2 linked regions of the Duganella dendranthematis genome follow. Each later gene encodes a partner of the first gene's protein in a complex. Links are inferred from orthologs where the notes say so. Each region holds a gene or a part of one and is shown in the gene's direction. Other genes may lie near its edges.

Evidence for each region.
Region 2: the proteins of fliM (region 1) and cheY are in contact, whole or in part, in a crystal structure (PDB 1F4V), measured with the Escherichia coli proteins. The link is inferred for Duganella dendranthematis from one-to-one orthologs.

What each region holds. Positions count from the first base shown.
Region 1 is NZ_CP051684.1:892,024-900,168, forward strand. What follows is about bases 5,152-8,074. They hold fliM (flagellar motor switch protein FliM), read left to right. Parts: upstream 5,152-6,084; coding sequence 6,085-7,065; downstream 7,066-8,074. Other genes in these bases: HH213_RS30520 (flagellar hook-length control protein FliK), read left to right, coding at 5,152-5,341; fliL (flagellar basal body-associated protein FliL), read left to right, coding at 5,544-6,059; fliN (flagellar motor switch protein FliN), read left to right, coding at 7,092-7,529; fliO (flagellar biosynthetic protein FliO), read left to right, coding at 7,526-8,074. In the rest of the region: flagellar motor switch protein FliG, read left to right, coding at 22-1,020; HH213_RS04235 (flagellar assembly protein FliH), read left to right, coding at 1,020-1,775; flagellar protein export ATPase FliI, read left to right, coding at 1,780-3,213; flagellar export protein FliJ, read left to right, coding at 3,248-3,688; more of HH213_RS30520, read left to right, coding at 3,707-5,151; more of fliO, read left to right, coding at 8,075-8,145. UniProt on the Escherichia coli protein: FliM is one of three proteins (FliG, FliN, FliM) that forms the rotor-mounted switch complex (C ring), located at the base of the basal body.
Region 2 is NZ_CP051684.1:153,184-161,151, reverse strand. The notes cover bases 1,727-4,472. They hold cheY (chemotaxis response regulator CheY), read left to right. Parts: upstream 1,727-2,777; coding sequence 2,778-3,167; downstream 3,168-4,472. Other genes in these bases: HH213_RS00835 (EAL and HDOD domain-containing protein), read left to right, coding at 3,278-4,472; HH213_RS00845 (protein-glutamate methylesterase/protein-glutamine glutaminase), read left to right, coding at 1,727-2,642. Also shown: HH213_RS00855 (CheR family methyltransferase), read left to right, coding at 77-940; chemoreceptor glutamine deamidase CheD, read left to right, coding at 950-1,546; more of HH213_RS00845, read left to right, coding at 1,566-1,726; more of HH213_RS00835, read left to right, coding at 4,473-4,489; HH213_RS00830 (hypothetical protein), read left to right, coding at 4,556-4,963; panC (pantoate--beta-alanine ligase), read right to left, coding at 4,960-5,799; HH213_RS00820 (segregation and condensation protein A), read right to left, coding at 5,825-6,685; HH213_RS00815 (DUF3460 family protein), read right to left, coding at 6,706-6,915; HH213_RS00810 (DMT family transporter), read left to right, coding at 7,041-7,943. UniProt on the Escherichia coli protein: Involved in the transmission of sensory signals from the chemoreceptors to the flagellar motors.

The sequences.
Region 1 (8,145 bases):
TTAAGGAATGGATAGGCGCCAATGACTGAGAATACCGGACTGCAAAAAGCCGCCATCCTGATGCTGGCGATGGGCGAAACCGAGGCCGCCGAGGTGATGAAATTCCTCGGCCCGCGCGAGGTGCTGAAGCTCGGCGCCGCCATGGCCACCATGAAGAACGTGCCGCACGAGGAAGTGGTCGGCACGCTCGACAATTTCCGTGACATGGTCGCGGCCGCCTCCACCGTGGGCCTGGATTCGGACGAGTACATCCGCCAGGTGCTGACCAAGGCGCTGGGCGACGACAAGGCGTCGGTGCTGCTGTCGCGGATTCTGGGCGGCAAGGACGCCTCCGGCATCGAGTCGCTGAAGTGGATGGATTCGCAATCCGTCGCCGAGCTGATCCGCAACGAACACCCGCAGATCATCGCCACCATCCTGGTCCACCTGGAGCGCGACCAGGCCTGCGAGATTCTCGGCAACTTCACCGACCGCCTGCGCAACGACGTGGTGCTGCGTATCGCCACGCTGGACGGCGTACAGCCGGCCGCGTTGCGCGAGCTGAACGACGTGCTGACCAAGCTGCTGTCGGGTAACGAGAACATCAAGAAATCGACGCTGGGCGGGGTGCGCGCGGCGGCCGAGATTCTTAACTTTATGTCCGGCGAGCAGGAAAGCTCGGTCATGGACAACATCAAGAACTACGACAACGATATGGCGCAGAAGATCATGGACGAGATGTTCGTGTTCGATAATCTGATCGATATCGACGACCGCGGCATCCAGCTGCTGCTGCGCGAAGTGCAGTCGGAAATGCTGATCGTCGCGCTCAAGGGCGCCTCGCAGGAGCTGCGCGACAAGATCTTCAAGAACATGTCGGCGCGCGCCTCGGAAATGATGCGCGAAGACCTGGAGTCCAAGGGTCCGGTGCGCCTGTCGGAAGTGGAAACCCAGCAAAAGCAAATTCTGCAAATCGTGCGCCGCCTGGCCGACGAAGGCCAGATCGTGCTCGGTGGCAAAGGTGAGGATTCCTTCGTTTAATGAGTATGCACAGCAAAGACGCGCAGCCGGCCTTCAAACGCTGGGAAATGACCTCGTTTGGCGACGAACGCCCCAGCACGGTGGCGCTGCGCGAAGCGGAACAGCGCGAGATCGACGCCGAGAACGCCCGGCTGGAAGCCGAACAGCGGGTGCACGAAGCCTTGCAGGCGCAGCAGCAGCAAATGGAAATGGGGCCGCCGCTGCCGCCGCCCATCGAATACCCCACCGTCGAGGAACTGGAAGGCATCCGCGAGGACGCCCGCAAGGATGGCTACCAGGAAGGTCATGAGGCCGGTCACGCCGACGCCATGGAAGTGGCCAAGGAAGCGCTCAAGGGTGAACTGGAGCAAGTGCGCGTTATCGCCAACAACTTTAGCACCGCACTGCAGGACGCCGACCAGCTGATCGCCAACGAGGTGCTGGAACTGGCGCTGCAACTGGCCAAAGGCATGCTGAAGAACGCCTTGCAGGTCAAGCCGGAGCTGATCCTGCCGATCGTGCGCGACGCCATCGAATACCTGCCGGTGCTGCAACAACCTGCCCTGCTGGTGCTACATCCGGACGACGCCGCCACTGTGCGCGCCGGCATCGGCGAGGAGCTGGACAAGGGCGGCTGGCGCGTGGTCGAAGACCCGTCGGTCGGCCGTGGCGGCTGCAAGGTCGATACCGCCAGCAACACCATCGACGCCACCGCCGCCGCGCGCTGGCAGCGCCTGAGCCATGCGCTCGGCAAGGAAGTGGACTGGCTGGACTGACGCCATGGACACCATCGACCGCAGCCCCGCCGGCAACACCGCCCCCGCCGCCAGCCCGCACGCCGGCCGCTGGAAATCCTACCTCAGCGATTGCGCCGCCCTGACCAGCATGGTCGAGCCGATGCAGATCTCCGGCCGCGTCACGCGCGTGGCCGGGCTGGTGATGGAAGCGGTCGGCCTGCGCCTGGCGGTGGGCGCCGCCTGCACCATTCCGCTGCCCAACGGCGGCAAGATCGAAGCCGAAGTGGTCGGCTTTGAAGGCGACAAACTCTTCCTGATGCCGCAGTCGGACGTCGAAGGCGTGGTGCCCGGCACCCGCGTCTTCCCGGTCGAGCCGGCCATTCCGAAACCGGGCAGCGTGGCCCATCCGCGCCGCCGTCCGAGCGACCGCGCGCGCCACCTGCCGGTCGGCGTCGAACTGCTGGGCCGGGTGGTCGATGCCGCCGGCCGCCCGCTGGACGGCAAGGGCCCGATCAACGCCGTCGACAGCGCGCCGATCAACACCCGCCCGGCCAATCCGCTGGGCCGCGCGCCGATTGTCGAGACGCTGGACGTCGGCGTGCGTTGCATCAACGCCATGCTGACCGTGGGACGCGGCCAGCGCATGGGCCTGTTCGCCGGCTCGGGCGTCGGTAAATCCGTGCTGCTGGGCATGATGGCGCGCTACACCGAAGCCGACATCATCGTGGTCGGGCTGATCGGCGAGCGGGGCCGCGAGGTCAAGGAATTCATCGAGCAAATTCTCGGCGAGGATGGCCTGGCGCGTTCGGTGGTCGTGGCGGCTCCGGCCGATACGCCGCCGCTGATGCGACTGCAAGGCGCGGCCTATTCCACCGCGATTGCCGAGCACTTCCGCGACAAGGGCCAGAACGTGCTGCTGATCATGGATTCGCTGACCCGCTACGCCATGGCGCAACGCGAAATCGCGCTGGCCATCGGCGAACCGCCGGCCACCAAGGGCTATCCGCCGTCGGTCTTCGCCAAGCTGCCGGTGCTGGTCGAACGCGCCGGCAATGGCGAGCTGGGCGGCGGCTCGATCACCGCCTTCTACACCGTGCTGACCGAGGGCGACGACCAGCAGGACCCGATTGCCGACTCGGCGCGGGCGATCCTGGACGGCCACATCGTGCTGAACCGCCGCCTGGCCGAAGCCGGCCACTACCCGGCCATCGATATCGAACAGTCGATCAGCCGCGCCATGCACTCGATCACCTCGCACGAGCATCAGAGCAAGGCGCGCCAGCTGAAGCAACTGTTTTCGCGCTTCGAGCGCAGCCGCGACCTGATCAGCGTCGGCGCCTACGCCGCCGGTACCGACCCGGTGCTGGATCAGGCTATCCAATTGCATGATCGGATAGAAAATTTCTTACAGCAACAAATCACGGAACAGGTCACCATGGGCGAGAGTTTGGGGCAATTGACCTCTCTATTCGACTGATTGATCTGGCTGGACGTTCCTTATAATTCTCACCATGGCCTCCAAAGCGCAACTTGAAACCCTGATGGACCTGGCACGGCGTGAAACCGACGACGCCGCCAAGCGGCTCGGTGCGTCCCTGAAAGCCGTCGACGAGGCCAAGCAAAAGCACGAAATGCTGATCGGTTTCCGCGAGGAATACATCAAGCGTTTCGAGGCAGCCCAGGCGGCCGGTATCACGCCCATGGCCTACCGCAACTTCGTGGCGTTCATCGACAAGCTGGAAGTGGCGATCAAGGGCCAGCTGGAAATGATACGGCACGCCCAGCTGCGCAGCGAGCAAGAAAAAGCGGCGTGGCAAGGCAGCGAACGCAAGCGCATGTCGTATTCCACCCTGAACGACCGGGCCGATGCGGCGGCGCTCAAGCTGGAAAACAAGCGCGACCAGAAGGCCATGGACGAACACGCGGCACGCGGGGCGTACTACAAACGATGACACGAGAGAGCGCGTAACATGCAAAGCAATAACCTCCAGATTCCCAGCCTGAATGCCAATGCAGTGGCCGCGCCCAAAGTCAACCTGAACCTGAGTGCGGGCGGCGACAACAGCGCCTTCAAGCAAGCCCTGTCGCGCGAGATCGACCAGCGCCAGGCCAATAACACCAGCAGCAACCAGCCGGCCAAGGCCGCCGAACGGCCGAACGCATCGCGCGCCTCGGCGCCGAAACAGCAAGCCGCGCCGGCCAGGCAGGCGCAATCGGAGCAGGCCGACGCGCCAGCCAATACCAATAACGAAGCCGCCGCCGCGCCAGCTGCCGCGCCGGTGCAGGAAAAAACCGCCGCCAGCGATAGCGACAGCAGTGACAAAGACAGCGCCAACAGCGACGCCCAGGCAGCGCAAGCAGCCGATCCGGTAGCCGATATGCTGGCCCTGGTCGCAGCTTTCAATCAGCCTGCCGCGCCTGTTGCCGCACCGGCCGCCACTGCGGCGGACGCTGGCGCCATTGGCGCCGGTGGTGGCAGCGCCGCCGCGCTGGCCGCCGATGCCGCTGCGGCTGCGGCCGCCCAGGCTGCCGCAAGCGCCGCTGGCGCCGCCCTGCCCGCCGATCCAGCCACCGCTGCCGATGCCGCCGCACTCGCTGCCGATGCCGCCGCGCTGCAAACCGCCCAGGACCAGGCCGCCGCTGGCGCGGCCGACTTCAAGAGCACCTTGGACAAGGCCGGCACCGCCACGCAAACCGCCGCCGACGCAGCGACCTTGGCCGCCGCTGCCGCCGTCAAAGCCGCTGCCGGCAAGGGCGACGGCACCGACAGCCTCAAACCAGTGACCGTCGCCACCACCGTAGCGGGCGATGCTGCTGACAGCACCAAGGCCGCCGCGCAGCCGGCCGACAACGCCGCCGTGGCCGATGCCGCCGCGCCAAAAACCGGCGCCGACGCCATCAACCACATCGACACCAAGGCCGCGCCGAAGACTGACGCCCAGCCGCAAGTGTCGCAAACCCAGCAGCAACAGCAGGCGGCCGCCGATCCGGCCCAGCTGGCCGCCGCGCCCAAAGCCACCGCTGCCAACGCCGAGGCCGCCGCAACGCTGAAAGAACAAGCCAGCATCACCATCGCGCCGACCGCCAGCCATGCGGCGCAGGAGATCGCCAAGGCCACCGCCACCGCCGTGCCGACCGACAAGCTCAGCAGCCGCGTCGGCAGCCAGGCCTGGGACCAGCAACTGGGCCAGAAAATCATCTTCATGGCCGCCGGCGGCGAACAGAGCGCCACCATGGAGCTGAATCCGCCAGACTTGGGTCCGCTGCAGGTGGTGTTGAGCGTCAACAAGGACCAGGCCACCGCCGCCTTCAGCTCGGCCGCGCCGGAAGTGCGTCAGGCGCTGGAAAACGCCTTGCCGAAGCTGAAGGAAATGATGAGCGACGCCGGCATCCAGCTGGGCAGCGCCACCGTCTCGTCCAGCATGTCGGACCAGAGCAACAGCAGCTTCAGCCAACAAGCCAGCTCGGCGCAGAGCGGCAACGGTGGCGGCAGCGGCCGTTCGGGTGGCAGCTATGGGCGCGATAACAACAACCAGGCCGATGCGGCCCGCAGCGCGCCGCCGGTGCGCCGCCTGCCGGCCGGTGCGGTCGATACCTTCGCCTGAGCGGGCTCGGCCACAGCGCAAACCGGGACCGGCGCTCACGCCCTCCCGGTTTTGTTGTCTGTTACACTAGGGAAATGTCAAGCAGCACCGGGAACGCCCCTCTTTTCAGCGCTTCCGTCTGCCTTGGCGCGACTGATAATGACATAATGGCGGCGTGAAACACTCCGCAACATGAAGGGCTACTTTGAAAGCGAACCCAAAAATGAAAGCCGATCAGAAAGTTGAAGCACCCGCAGGCGGTGGCAGCAAAAAACTGATCATCATCATTCTGGCCGTGGTATTGGTGCTGGGCGCCGCCGGCGGCGGTGCGGCCTGGTTCTTCCTGCACGGCAAAGCCGATGCCGAAGAGCACGACGAGGCGCCGTCCAAGAAGAAAAAATCCAAGAAGCCGGCCGGTCCGGCGATTTACGAGCCGGTCGAACCATTTACCGTCAACCTGCAACCGGGCGAAAGCGGCGCCGACCAGTATCTGCAAGTGGCGTTCTCGCTGCAGGTGGCGGACGCCGAAACCCAGGAAGAGGTCAAGAAGAACATGGCCAAGGTGCGCAGCCGCATCCTGTTGCTGCTGTCGGCCAAGCACGCCGCCGACATCAACACGCCGGAAGGCAAGATCCAGTTGGCCAAGGAAATCATCACGGCGCTGAAAGAACCGTTTGAAGACCGTGGTTCGCCGCAAGAAATCGAAGACGTATTGTTTACGTCGTTCATCATCCAGTAAGTAGAAAGTAAGCAGAGCACACCCCATGGCTGATAATTTTCTATCCCAGGAAGAAGTCGATGCCCTTTTAAAGGGCGTCAACGGCGACCAGGACGATGTCGCGGCGGCGGAAGACGTCGCGGGCGTACGCACGTACAACCTGGCCACCCAGGAACGTATCGTGCGCGGCCGGATGCCGACGCTGGAAATTATCAACGAACGCTTTGCCCGCCTGCTGCGTGTCGGCCTGTTCAACTTCCTGCGCCGCAGCGCCGAGGTCTCGGTCGGCTCGGTGCGGGTCTCCAAGTATTCCGAGTTCATCCGTAACCTGGTGGTGCCGACCAACCTGAATCTGGTGCATATGAAGCCGCTGCGCGGCACCGCGCTGATGGTGTTCGATCCGGGCCTGGTGTTCCTGCTGGTGGACAACTTGTTCGGCGGCGACGGCCGTTTCCACACCCGCGTCGAGGGCCGCGACTTTACCCAGACCGAGCAGCGCATCATTTTGCGCATCCTGGACATCGTGTTCGAGGCTTACACCAAGTCGTGGGAGCCGGTCTATCCGGTCGAGTTCGAATACATCCGCTCGGAAATGAATACCCAGTTCGCTAACATCGCCACGCCGAACGAGGTGGTGGTGGCGTCGACCTTCACGGTGGAGCTGGGCTCGGTGTCGGGCCAGATCCACTTCTGCATGCCGTACTCGATGATCGAACCGATCCGCGACTCGCTGACCTCCAGCCTGCAAGGCGAGGCGCTGGAAGTGGACAAGCGCTGGATCCGCCTGATGACGCAGCAGATCCAGATCGCCGAAGTCGAACTGGTGGCCTCGCTGGGCACGGCCAAAGTCAATTTCGACGAGATCCTGAATATGCGGGTGGGCGACATCATCCCGCTGTCGATTCCGGAATTCATCTCGGCCACCGTGGACGGCGTGCCGGTCATGGATTGCAGTTATGGCGTGATGAATGGGCAGTACGCGCTCAAGGTCGAGAAACTGCTGGCCAATGCCGATAACCTTAAATAAGCAAGTAAATAAACCCGGAGAGAATCATGTCGGACAATCAAGACGATCAACCGCTGGACGATGACGATCCATGGGGTGCGGCGATCGCCGAACAGGCGCAGGCCGAAGCGGCCGCGCTGGAAAAGCAGCAAGCCGCGTCGCAAGCGGCCAGCGCCGCCGTGTTCAAGGATTTTTCCAGCACGCCGAGCAAGACCGAAACCCATAACGATATCGACTTCATCCTCGACATCCCGGTCCAGCTGACGGTGGAGCTGGGTCGCACCAAGATCGCCATCAAGAACTTGCTGCAATTGGCGCAGGGCTCGGTGGTGGAACTGGACGGCCTGGCCGGTGAACCGATGGACGTGCTGGTCAACGGCTGCCTGATCGCCCAGGGCGAGGTGGTGGTGGTGAACGACAAGTTCGGTATCCGCCTGACCGACATCATCACGCCTTCCGAACGTATCCGAAAATTGAATAAATGAAGCACGGACTGATTTCCTCTCTGACGATCGCGGCGGCCTTGGCCGCCGCGCCTGCGATGGCCCAGCACACTGTGTCGGGCACCATCGGCGGCGCCCATGCGGCCACACCGGCCGCCGCAGCCGCCACCGCGCAAGCCTCCACCGCCGCCACCGCTGCCACGCCGGCGCCGGCGGACACTGCGCCGACGGCCGGCGGCACGGCCGCTGCGGCGGCCGACAACGCTGCCGCGGCATCTGCCCCGGCCGCACCGGCTGTCCCGCTCACGCCAGCCGCGCCTGCCCCATCCGGCGCCATGGCCATGACCATCCCGACGCCGCAACCGGCCGCGCCATCGACCGGCGGCGGCCTGCTGCAAACCTCGCTGGCGCTGATCTTCGTGATCGGCCTGATGCTCGGCCTGGCCTGGCTGACCAAACGCTTCGGCCCGCGCAACTTCGGCGGCGGCAACAGCAACATCAAGCTGGTCGGCACGCTCAGCGTCGGCACGCGCGAGCGCATCCTGGTGGTGGAAGTGGGCGAGCAATGGATCGTGGTGGGCGCCTCGCCCGGCCGCATGAACGCGCTGGCCACCATGCCGCGCCAGGAAAGCAGCGAACCGTTGCAGACGGTCGCCCT
Region 2 (7,968 bases), 740 kb from region 1 along the record:
GCTGAGTATGGGTTCCCGCCTGCGCGGGAATGACGGCGGGCATTGTTAGTAAGCAGTACCAGAGAAGGGTTAACATATGCCGCAAAGCAAAGACACGGTCAAGGAATTTGACTTCAACGCGCGCGACTTCGAACGCGTACGCGGACTGATCTACAAACGCGCCGGCATCTCGCTGGCCGACAGCAAGCAGGAGATGGTTTACAGCCGTCTGGCCCGCCGGCTGCGCGCCACCGGCATCGATTCCTTCGCCAAATACCTGGACGACCTGGAAGCCGGCCGCCTGGGCGAAGAGTGGGAATCGTTCACCAACGCCCTGACCACCAACCTGACCTCGTTCTTCCGCGAAGCGCATCACTTCCCGCTGCTGGCCGACCACGTCAAGGGCAAGCGCGAGCCGCTGACCATCTGGTGTTCCGCCAGCTCCACCGGCGAAGAGCCGTACTCGATCGCCATGACGGTGTGCGAAGCGTTCAACACGCTGACGCCGAACGTGCAGATCGTCGCCACCGATATCGATACCAATGTGCTGGCGACCGCCGCCAACGGCGTCTACGGCATGGACCGGCTGGACAAGATGTCGCCCGAACGCCAGCGCCGCTTCTTCCTCAAAGGCAAGGGCGACCGCGAAGGTATGGCACGCGTGCGGCCTGAACTGCGGAATATGATAACGTTCAAGCAGTTGAACTTGTTGGCGGACAGCTGGCCGATCAGCGGCCAGTTCGACGCCATTTTCTGCCGCAACGTGATGATTTACTTTGACAAGGCCACCCAGCGCAAGATTCTGTCGCGCTTCGTGCCGCTGATGAAGCCGGATGCGCTGCTGTTTGCGGGGCACTCGGAGAATTTCCTGTATGTCTCGGAGTCGTTGAAACTGCGCGGCAAGACCGTCTACGAATTGGACGATACCGCTGCGGCCCGTAAAGCACCGCAACGCACATGAGAATAAAACATGGACCTCGAACAATTTGCCACGAACGTCTATTTTGACCGCACGTTCGACTGCCAGGCCGCCAAGATTCTGCCCGGTGAGTATTACTTCACCAACAAGGACATGCTGATCGTCACCGTGCTCGGTTCGTGCGTGTCGGCCTGCATCCGTGACCGTGTCACCGGCCTGGGCGGCATGAACCACTTCATGCTGCCGGACGGCGGCGGCGACGGCAGCCCGGTATCGGCCTCGGCGCGCTATGGCACCTACGCGATGGAAATCCTGATCAATGATTTGCTGAAGGCCGGCGCCCGGCGCGAAAACCTGGAAGCCAAGGTATTCGGTGGCGGCGCGGTGCTGAAGGGCTTCACCGCCATCAACGTCGGCGAACGCAACGCCGCCTTCGTGCTGAACTTCCTCAAGGTGGAAAAAATCCGCGTGGTGGCGGAAGATCTGAACGACATCTACCCGCGCAAAGTGTATTTCTTCCCGCGCACCGGCAAGGTGTTGGTCAAGAAACTGATGCAGAGCCATAACGATACGTTGGTCAAGCGGGAAATCGAATATGCCAGCCGCCTCAAGGTGGCGCCGGTGGGTGGCGAAATCGATCTGTTTTAAATAACAAGAAAGCCTTTTTATGAAGATCAAAGTCCTGGTGTGCGACGACTCCGCACTGATACGCAGCGTGATGAGCGAGATCATCAACTCGCAACCCGACATGGAAGTGGTGGGCGTGGCGCCCGATCCGCTGGTGGCGCGCGAACTGATCAAGCAAACCAACCCCGACGTGCTGACGCTGGATGTCGAGATGCCGAAGATGGACGGCCTCGACTTCCTGGAAAAACTGATGCGCTTGCGACCGATGCCGGTATTGATGGTGTCGTCGCTGACCGAGCGCGGCTCGGAAATCACCATGCGCGCGCTGGAGCTGGGCGCGGTCGATTTCGTCACCAAGCCGAAGATCTCGATCCAGGCCGGCATGCGCGAGTACACCGAACTGATTACCGACAAGATCCGCGCCGCTTCCAAGGCGCGCGTGCAGGCGCGTCGCCTGCCGCAGCCGGGCGCGGACGGCCATGCCGCATCGCCGCTGTCGGCCTTGCGCAATCCGCTGCTGTCGTCGGAAAAACTGATCATCATCGGCGCCTCCACCGGCGGCACCGAGGCCATCCGCGAATTCCTGATGCAGATGCCGTCCGACTGTCCCGGCATCCTGATCACTCAGCACATGCCGGAAGGCTTTACCCGCTCGTTCGCCAAGCGCCTCGATTCGCTGTGCAAGATCTCGGTGCAGGAAGCGCAGGGCAATGAGCGCGTGCTGCCGGGCCATGCCTACATCGCGCCCGGTCACTCGCACCTGTACCTGACCCGTAGCGGCGCCAACTACATGACCCGCATCGACCAGGCCGAGCCGGTCAACCGGCACCGGCCCTCGGTCGATGTTTTGTTCCGTTCTGCTGCACAAGCCGCCGGTAAGAACGCGGTCGGTGTTATCCTGACTGGCATGGGCAAGGATGGCGCGGCGGGGATGCTGGAGATGCGCAACGCCGGAGCGTATAATTTTGCCCAGGACGAGGCGAGTTGCGTGGTGTTCGGCATGCCGCGCGAGGCGATTGCGGTCGGCGCGGCGCACGAAGTTGGGGCACTCCAGGCACTGCCGGGCATGGTTCTTGGACACCTGGCACAGCATGGGATGCGCGCCTTGCGTGTTTAATCGTGCAACTGTGACGTTTTACTGCTACTTTGTTCGCCTTCAGGCAACGAAAATGCTATCCTACAACTTAATGCCGATGTGGGCACGATTAGTAGGCAATATTAACAACCGCGTAGAGAAACAACGGAGCAATTCATGGCTGATCCAAAGATGAAATTTTTAGTTGTTGACGATTTTTCGACGATGCGCCGCATCGTCCGGAATCTGTTAAAAGAACTGGGTTATGCCAATGTCGACGAGGCAGAAGATGGCGTGATGGCGCTGGCCAAACTGCGCGCCGAATCGTTCGACTTCGTCGTGTCCGACTGGAACATGCCGAACATGGACGGCCTGACGATGTTGCAAAACATTCGTGCCGATCCAGCACTGGCCAAACTGCCAGTACTGATGGTGACCGCCGAGGCGAAAAAGGAAAACATCATTGCGGCGGCCCAGGCCGGCGCCAATGGCTACGTGGTGAAACCATTCACCGCCGCTACGCTGGACGAAAAACTGAACAAGATCTTCGAGAAACTCGGCGCTTGATCTAAGTGTTACGCGGCTGTCAGCGGCACCCGTGCACCCCCGCACACCGCTGCGGCCAGGGTCTGACCTCGTACGGGGTCAGACCCTTTCGTTTTGGGGTATTGTGAATCATGCACCAGACTAACTTCATCGTCCGTGAACCTTTGCTCGACCCCAAGCAGCGCGTGGTCGGCTACGAGCTGTGCTGGCAACAGTCCAGCAGCGGCGCGGCGTCCACGCTGGAGGCGCTAGAGTCGCTGGTCGGCTTCGTCGCCGGCCAGGTGGTCGATGAGGATGACGGCTGGCTGCTGCGCGACAAGACCCTGTTCCTCGAAGCCGTGCCGGCCATGCTGTCGACCGATGCGCTGTACGCGCTGCCGCCGGAACGCACGGTGTTGTCGATCAAGGCTGCCGAGCTGGCCAATCCGGATACGCTGGCGGCGGTACAGGGCTTGCGCGCCGGCGACGTCGGCGTGCTGCTGCGGGAGGCCGACCTGGCGCGCATCGGCAGTCGTCTGCCGAGCATTGCATCCTATGTTGAAATGCGCTTCACCGGCGCCGATGTGGCCACCCAGGCCCGCACCTATGCCGGCCTGAAGCAAACCAGCGTGGGCATGATCGCCCGCCCGGTCAGCAACTGGGCCGACTTCGACGCCTGCGCCGCGCTGGGCCTGAACGCCTTCGTTGGCAAACTCCACCTGACGCCGCGTCCCTCGACCGACAGCAAAGGCCTGAATCCGGCCCAGACCATCATCATGCAGCTGATGCAGATGGTGCGCCAGAACGCCGATATCGCCCAACTGGAGGCGGTGCTGAAGCGCGATGCAACGCTGTCGTACAAGCTGCTGCGCTTCATCAACTCGGCCGGCTTCGGCGCGGGCAGGGAAGTGCAGTCGCTGCGCCAGGCGCTGACCTTGCTGGGTTACCAGCCGCTGTACCGCTGGCTGACCTTGCTGCTGGCAACCGCCAGTACCTCGGGCTATTCGCCGGTGCTGCTGGAAACGGCGGTGGTGCGCGGCCGTCTGGCCGAGCTGCTGGCGCAGTCTGCGCTGGGCAAGAGCGAAGCGGAAAATGTCTTCGTGGCGGGCATGTTCTCGCTGCTGGACCGGCTATTGGGGATTCCGATGCAGGAAGTGCTGGCCAACATCCAGCTGTCCGACGACGTGGTGGCGGCGCTGCTGACGCGCGGCGGCAAGTACGGGCCTTATCTGGCGCTGGCCGAGGCCTGCGAACTGAATTCGGACCTGGTAGCCTCGCTGGCCGCGACCCTCAAGCTGAGCCCGTTGGATGTCAACAAGGCGCATCTGTCAGCCCTGGCCTGGGCCCAAAACGTCGCCGCCTGATCTGCCTCAAACACCGCACGCGCAGCCGTTGACGCCCCCGATTGCGCGGCGCATGATGGCTCCATCATGAACGCCAATTCCGACAGGGAGTATATCGACAATAAGGTGGGCGACGTTCGCACCGCTGTGGACGACTTGCGGGTCACCATGACCGAGCGCTTCGAGGGCGTTCGTTCGCAGTTCGGACTTGTCTACGCTCGCTTTGACGCGATTGACGCCAAGATAGAAAGTTCGGCTGAGACGGTGAAGGCCGAGATCATCAAATGGATCGTTGGGGTACTTATCGCTATCATCGGGATGTTCATCGCCATGATCGGTCTCATGGTGAACTTGCTGACGCGTCAGCCGCCCGCGCCAGTGCAAGCGTCGGCGCCGGCAATCAGCACGCCGGCGGTCATTCTCCAGCTGACGCCGCAAGGCGCGACCGTGTTGCCGGCCGCGCCAGCCGTTGCGGCGCCCGGCGGCAAACCTTAAATTTCCAGATTGTCGATCAGGCGAGTCGTGCCCAGCTTGGCGGCGGCCAGCACCACCAGCGGCGTGCCTTGCGCCAGATCGCCGGCGTTCGGCGGTTGCAGGTCGCCGCGTTTGCGGATCGAAATGTAATCCGGCTTCCAGCCGCGCTGGGCCAGATCGTCCATCGCCTTGTGCTCCAGCTGGAACACATCCAGATGGCCCGAACGGACCTCGTCCGCCACCGCATTCAGCGTCTGGTACAGTGCCGGCGCTTCAGCCCGCTCGGTCGCCGACAGATACATATTGCGCGACGACAGCGCCAGGCCATCGTCCGCGCGATACGTTTCGGCGGCGATAATCTCGGTCGGCATGGCGAACTGGCGCGACATATTCCGGATGATCATCAACTGCTGATAATCCTTCTTGCCGAACACCGCCACGCGCGGCTGCACGCACGAGAACAGCTTGGTCACCACCGTGCACACGCCGTTGAAGAAGCCCGGACGGAACTCGCCCTCCAGCGTATTACCGAGGCCGTCCGGCGGCTGCACGCGGTACTCCTGCGGCTCCGGATACAGATCCTTCTCGGTCGGCGCAAACAGCACGTACACGCCTTCCTTCTCCAGCTTCTCGACGTCGGCCTGGAAGGTACGCGGATACTTGTCGAAGTCTTCGTTCGGGCCGAATTGCAGGCGGTTGACGAAGATCGACGCCACCACCGGGTCGCCGTGCTTGCGCGCCAGACGCATCAGCGACAGGTGGCCTTCATGCAGATTGCCCATGGTCGGGACAAAGGCGGTGCGCAGCTGGCCACTGAGTTGGTCGCGCAGTTCTTCAATCGAGGTGATGATTTTCATGGTGTAAGCTCATTCGTATGCCGGCTCACGCCGGCGAGTAGGCCAGCCGCACATAAATCGGTGCGAACGGTTCGGCCTGGGTAATTTCAATCAGGGTTTCCTTGGCCAGCTCCAGCAGCGCGACAAAGTTGACCACCACCACCGGCACGCCGCCGGCCACGTCAAACAAATCGGCAAACTCGACAAAGCGGGCCGATTGCAGCCGCCGCAGGATGCCGGTCATGTGCTCGCGCACCGACAGCTCTTCGCGGCTGATCTTGTGATGCTGGGTCAGCTTGGCCCGCTTCATCACATCCAGCCACGCTTGTTGCAGGTCGCTGGCCACCACCTCGGGCCAGGTCGGCACCAGGCTCTGCTCGATGAAGATTTCGGTGCGGGTGAAATCGCGGTCGAGCTGCGGGATGGCGTTGAGGTCGTACGCGGCCAGCTTGATCTGTTCGTATTCCAGCAGTCGGCGCACCAGCTCGGCACGCGGATCGTCCGCTTCCACGTCCAGGTCGACCTGGCGCTGCGGCAGCAGCATGCGCGATTTGATCTCGATTAGCATGGCCGCCATCAGCAGATACTCGGCCGCCAGCTCCAGGTTGGACAGGCGGATCTGGTCGACATACTTCAGGTATTGCAGCGTCAGCTGCGCCATCGGGATATCGAGGATGTTGAAGTTCTGCTTGCGGATCAGGTAGAGCAGCAGGTCCAGCGGACCTTCAAACGCATCGAGGAAAATTTCCAGCGCGTCCGGCGGGATGTACAGGTCGGTGGGCAGCTTGAGCAGCGGCTCACCGTACAGGCGGGCGAGGGCGGAAACTTCGGCTGTGACGGCAACCGCGTCGGCAACCGCAGCGTCCTGTTCCGGCGGCTGCACCTCAGCCGTCTGATCTGGCAACATCCTTGCCGCCCCGCGTGTGCTTAGAGTTTGTTCTGGTAGACGTAAGCTTGTTGCTTGACGGCCGATTCCAGCTGACGCTGTTGCTCATCCAGCGAAACCGGTGGACGATCCCACAGCAGCGCGCGGCCCAGTTGCTGGCCTGCCTCAATACCTGGGTTCTTTTCCTTCAACGCCTTGATGAACAAGGTGTGCTCGGATTCGTACATCGAATGTTGTTTAGAAAGTTTCATATTATCTAAGTGGGTGGATCAGCAACGGCTATTTTACCGCGCCCCGGCGTTGCAAAGCTATTTCTATCGCTTGTGGCGGGCCGGATCGGGTATGCTCCTGAAAATAATGTTGTGTAAACATAAAAATGACCACGCGCCTGACGTCCAAAACCATCTTCCTGCTGACCTTGCCGCCCTTGCTGTGGGCCGGCAACGCCATCGTCGGCCGGCTGGTGCACGACCAGTTGCCACCGGTGCTGCTGAATTTCCTGCGCTGGGGCATCGCTTTCTTCCTGCTGCTACCGCTGGCCGGCCCCGTATTCCGCCGTGATGCCGGCCTGTGGAAACATTGGAAACGCTACGCCATGCTTGGCCTGCTCGGCATCGGCATGTACAACGCGCTGCAATACATGGCGCTGCAAAGCTCGACGCCGATCAACGTCACGCTGGTGGCGTCCGGTATGCCGGTGTGGATGATGCTGACCGGCTGGCTGTTCTTCGGCGTGCCGGTTAACCGGCGGCAAGTGGCCGGCGCCGTGCTGTCGATCGCCGGCGTGCTGCTGGTGCTGGCGCGCGGCGAATGGCGGCATGTGCTGGAATTGCGGCTGGTGCCGGGCGATCTGTTCATGATCCTGGCCACCATCGCCTGGTCGTTCTACAGTTGGCTGCTGACGCGCACCACTGAGCCGGCTGGCATCCGTGCCGACTGGGCCGGTTTCCTGCTGGCGCAGGTGGCGTTTGGCGTGCTGTGGTCAGGCGGTTTCGCGCTGGGCGAACAGGCGCTGGGCGCGATTCCGGTGCAGTGGAGCCGGGCCCTGGCGGCGGCGCTGTTGTACGTCTCGACCGGCCCGGCCATTATCGCCTTCGGCTGCTGGGGCGCGGACGTGCGAGAGGCGGGGCCGTCGGTGGGCAGCTTCTTCGTCAACCTGACGCCGTTGTTTGCGGCCGTGCTGTCGGCGGCCTTCCTCGGCGAAGCGCCGCACGGCTACCATGCCGCCGCGTTTGCGCTGATTGTTGGCGGCATCGTGGTTTCCGCCCGTCGCGGCTAGAAAGCTTGACGGAGCGTAACAAGCT